2 regions of the Streptomyces sp. NBC_00669 genome follow, and region 2 is predicted to be linked to the other one. Evidence: riboswitches for the same ligand, from Rfam matches in the RefSeq annotation. Region 2 holds a riboswitch; the other holds the start of a gene.
What was found. A riboswitch is a leader RNA that binds a small molecule or an ion and turns the genes downstream of it on or off. The one in region 2 is predicted to bind cyclic di-AMP.
Positions count from the first base shown of each region.

Region 1: linked by a shared signal. The riboswitch ahead of OG896_RS38755 (C40 family peptidase) and the one ahead of OG896_RS22080 (M23 family metallopeptidase) in region 2 are both predicted to bind cyclic di-AMP.

Region 1 is NZ_CP109018.1:9,245,115-9,247,307, reverse strand. Features, by position in the region: gene OG896_RS38760 (hypothetical protein) at 1-156, shown strand, start outside; cyclic di-AMP (ydaO/yuaA leader) riboswitch at 715-846, shown strand; gene OG896_RS38755 (C40 family peptidase) at 850-1,347, shown strand; gene OG896_RS38750 (hypothetical protein) at 1,545-1,727, opposite strand; gene OG896_RS38745 (permease) at 1,771-2,193, opposite strand, start outside.
Region 2 is NZ_CP109018.1:5,259,078-5,261,270, reverse strand. Features, by position in the region: gene OG896_RS22080 (M23 family metallopeptidase) at 1-930, opposite strand, end outside; cyclic di-AMP (ydaO/yuaA leader) riboswitch at 943-1,080, opposite strand; gene OG896_RS22075 (N-acetylmuramoyl-L-alanine amidase) at 1,475-2,101, shown strand; gene OG896_RS22070 ((Fe-S)-binding protein) at 2,109-2,193, opposite strand, start outside.

The DNA of each region.
Region 1 (2,193 bases), 4.0 Mb from region 2:
CTCACGGTGATGCACCTGCGCGGCGAGACGGACCTGCACCACGCCACCCTCGGCCGCGCCCTGCGGGTACTGGACGGGGAGCGGCGGGCCGCGCGGGTCGCGGTGGCGCCCGAGCCGGCGGCGGACCCGGGGGGCAGCGGCGACCCGTCGGCGTAGACCGCGGCAGCGCGCCGTCAGCGGCGCGTGGTCGGCATGGCACCGTCGGCGGCGGGTGGTCGGGCCGCACCGTCGGCGACGCGTGGTCGGGCCGCACCCTCGGCGGCGCCACGGAGGAGGCGGCACCGCGGAGGCGCGGTCGCGCGCACCCGGCCGAACCCGCCCGCCGTCACCGCGTGTCACCGTTTTCCGCGACACGACCGCCGGTCTCATCAGCCCATTGGCGTATCGGAAGTTCTCGTGGCAAACGGGTGCGCGATTGCGCGTGTCGGCTGGACTGCGACTTCGCCGGTACCGGTCGGCGCAGTTCAGGGGGTACGGCGGGGGTACGCGAGCGGCTCGCGGGGGCGGCGGTTCACCCGGCTGGATGCAATGTGATGAAGGTCACATCGCGCGTTTCTGTCCCGGCGCCGCCCCGTCGTGTGCGTAACCATCCGTGGTGACGACAAGCCCCCGCCGCCGTGGCGGGGCGGTCCGTGCGGATGCCCAGTCCTGCCGACGCGCGGATGCCAGGTCGACACGAGTGCAACGGCAGGAGCGGAGGACCCAGCACGACGGGTCGCTCCGGCGCCCACCGGTCTCCGGCGGGCGCCGGAGCACCCTTGGGGTGAAGCCGCTTGCATGCGGCCGGGCATCTTCGCCAGCCCGAACCCGACAGGTCATCCTTCGCAGGCTGATGACGAAGGGTCGCGCATGTGCACGCCCAACCGCATCTGCTTTCGGCCGGCCACTTCCCGGCTCTCGCGGCTCGGAGCCGCCTCTCTGCTCACCGCAGCGGCCGTCGCCGTCCCGATCCTGCTGCCGGGCAACGCCCAGCGGGCCGACGCCGCCACCATGGCCGCCAGGGCGCTGAGCATCGCCGCGTCGAAGAAGGGCTCGCCCTACCAGTGGGGGGCCACCGGGCCGTACCGCTTCGACTGCTCGGGGCTGACGCTGTACTCGTTCAAGCAGGCGGGCGAGCAACTGCCGCGCACCGCCGCCGCCCAGTACAACCGCACCACGCACATCTCGGCGGGTTCCCGCCGGGCGGGCGACCTGGTCTTCTTCCACAGCGGCTCGTCCGGCGCATCGGTCTACCACGTGGGGATCTACGCGGGCGACGGCAACATCTGGCACGCGCCGAAGACCGGCAGCACGGTCCGGCTCGAACACATCTGGACCAGCGGCGTCTGGTACGGACGGGTGAACTGACGCCGCCCGGCGGCCGGGCACTCGACCGCACGCGCACCGCGCCCCCGACGGTCGACGCGGGCCGGGCCCCGGGCCCCCTCCACGGCGGCGCGAGGCTCCGTCCGAGCCCAGGTCCGCGCTCAGGTCCGCGCCCGGCCCCGAACCACGCGCCCGCCCCTGCCCGCCGCGCCCCTACGGCTCCACCCGCTGACGCCTCGTCACATCGCCGTGGCCCGGCCCCACCCGCGGGACACCCGCCAGGCCGCCGTCGCTCCCCCGGCCACGGCCACGGCGAGGAGGGCCGCAATGCCGGTGAGGGTACGGCCGGTGTCGCCGACGGCGGCGTGCCGCGGGCAGTCGGCCCCCCAGTAGCCCGGCGAGGCGGGGCCGGACGCGCGCACCCACCCGGGCAGGGTGCCCGGACCGCTCTGAGCGCCTTCCCCGTCACCCGTGCCCGGCGTGATCCGCGTGCTCGGCGTCATCGGCGTCGGGGGCGCCGCCCATCATGCGGAGCATCCCGGCGCCGCCGGTCCGGAAGAAGCGCACCAGGAGGGCGGCGGCCAGGACGAGGAAGGCGATGTTGAGGAAGGAGGTGTAGTTCCATCTGACGCCCTGCGTGGGGATCTTCGCGTCGGCCTGGTCGGGGATCAGGCCGAGGCCGCCGAAGAGGAGTTCGACGACGTATCCCGCGACGGCCATGGCGAGGTAGAAGGTGCCGAGGATGAACAGGGCCATGCGTGCGCCGTAGTACTTCCGGTAGATGTTCAGGATCGGCAGGATCAGCAGGTCGGCGAAGATGAACGCGACCACCCCGCCGAAGCTGATGCCGCCCTTCCACAGCACCACCGCCAACGGCACGTTGCCGAT
Region 2 (2,193 bases):
GGTGCCGTCGTCGAGGGTGAGGACGACCCGGTAGCCGTCGCTGCCGGCCCAGCCCGCGGAGGTGACGGTGCCGCCGTGCACGGCGTGCACGGGGGTGCCGGTCGGCGCGGTGAAGTCCTGCCCGTTGTGCAGGTTGGCCCAGGGGTCGGTCTCGCCGAAACCCGCGCCGAGCGCGGCGCAGGCGACCGGCTTGATGTAGGAGGCGGCCAGCCGGGCGAGGCGCTCGGCCTCGGCGCGGGCCGCCGCGGCGGCTTCCTCGCGGGCCTTCTCCTCGGCCGCGGCCTTCGCCGCGGCGACCTGCTCGCGCACCTTGCGCTCGGCGGCCTCGCGGGCGGCCTGCTCGGCCGCCGCCTTCTCGACCGCCTCGCGCTCGGCGCGGGCGGTGGCCTCGCGCTGGGCGGCGACCTGGCCGAGGATGCGGGCGCACAGCGCCTCGCCGGGGTCGGCGGGGGCGGCCCCGGCCTCGCCGGTCCGGCCGGTCTCGGTGGTGTCGGCGATCTCGGGTTCGGCAACGGGCTGCGGCAGCAGGGTCGTTGCCTCGGCCTGCGCGGGAGCGGGGGCGATCGGCTCGGCCGGAGCGGGGGCCGGCGCGGACGCCGGCGCCGGGGCCGACGAAGGCGCCGGGGCCGGGGGCGCGGTCAGCGCCGTCGGGTCGTACGTCGGCAGGCCGGCGAGCGCGGCGCCACCGGGGCCGGCGTCCGGCAGCGGGTACGGCGCGGGGCGCCCGGCGGGCTCGACGGCCGGCGCGGGGGCCAGGCCCGCCGCTCCGGCACCGGCGAACGCGGCGAACGCGGGAGCCGGGACGCCGGAAGTGCCGTTGGCGGCAAGGGCGTTGGCCCGTTGACGCGGAAGTCGGAAGTCTTCCCGCTCCTGGCCGGCGATGTCGCCGTCAGGCCGGGCGGGGGCGTAGGCAAGCTGGTCGGACGCCACGACGGGCGCTCTCCTTTCCTTCCCTCTCGCCTACCGGGTTAGCTGACGGGTTCGGAGGAAGAAGGTCTCCTACGGGCCTGACTGCTGCCCGATTCACCCCATTTTCACGGGTCCCCGGTTCCCGCGGACGGGATTCGGCAAGCGCGCGGTCCGCCGTCCTGGCGGCGGCGGTGACGACCGCGCTGCGTTATCGAACGTTAATAGAGCCGGAGGCGTTTTCCAAGCCGAATCGGAGAGTTGGGCATGGGAACAAAATGCGCAGGGTATAGGCAGAGTAGGCAAATCGGTCAGGCGATGTGGCCGGGCGGTGATGTGAGCGTGCATCAGTCGTTATCCGAACGGGGACCAGTGTGATTACTTTGCGTGAGTGTGCGAACTCGGCGCGCAGGCGGCTGCGCGGGGCCGTGCGGCAGGTCCGCCAATGGCGTGGACCTCTGCCATTGCGCGAACCGCTTGGCAGGCCAAGGACCCGGGCCCCACGATGGGCGAGCCCGATGTTCTTGTCATGGACCCGACCACCTCGCGACCTCTCAGGGAGCCCGCCATGGAACGCCCCAGCAGCCCCCGACTCCCCCACACCCGACGGTCCTTGCTGCGCGGCGGCCTCGCGCTGGGCGCCGCCGCGGGCGCCGCGTTCGCCGGCGAGCTGTGGACCGGCAGCGGCCGTGCCGCGGCGGCCGCCACCGTCGACTACCCCGGCGCCACCTGGGCTCCGGCCAGCACCGCCAACTACACGGCGTCCAACCGCCCTTCCACCTACGCGATCGACATGGTCGTCATCCACGTCACCCAGGAGACCTTCGCCGACACCATCACCCTCTTCCAGGACCCCGCCCACGCCGCCACGGCGCACTACGTGGTGCGCTCGGCCGACGGCGCCATCGACCAGTGCGTCCGCGAGCATGACGTGGCCTGGCACGCCGGCAACTGGGACTACAACACCCGCAGCATCGGCATCGAGCACGAGGGCTGGGTCGACGACGCGTCCTGGTTCACCGACGCGATGTACCACTCCTCCGCCGCCCTCACCGCCGAGATCTGCGACAAGTACGGCATCCCGAAGGACCGTCAGCACATCATCGGCCATGTCGAGGTGCCGGGCACCGACCACACCGACCCGGGCCCGAACTGGGACTGGGTGCGCTACATCCGCCTGGTCAACGGCGGCTGACCGCCACTCAGCCCTCTGCTTCCGCCTCGGCCTCGGCCTCGGCCTCGGCCTCTGCCTCGGCCCTCGGCCGGGGCCGGCGCGGCGCGGGCAGC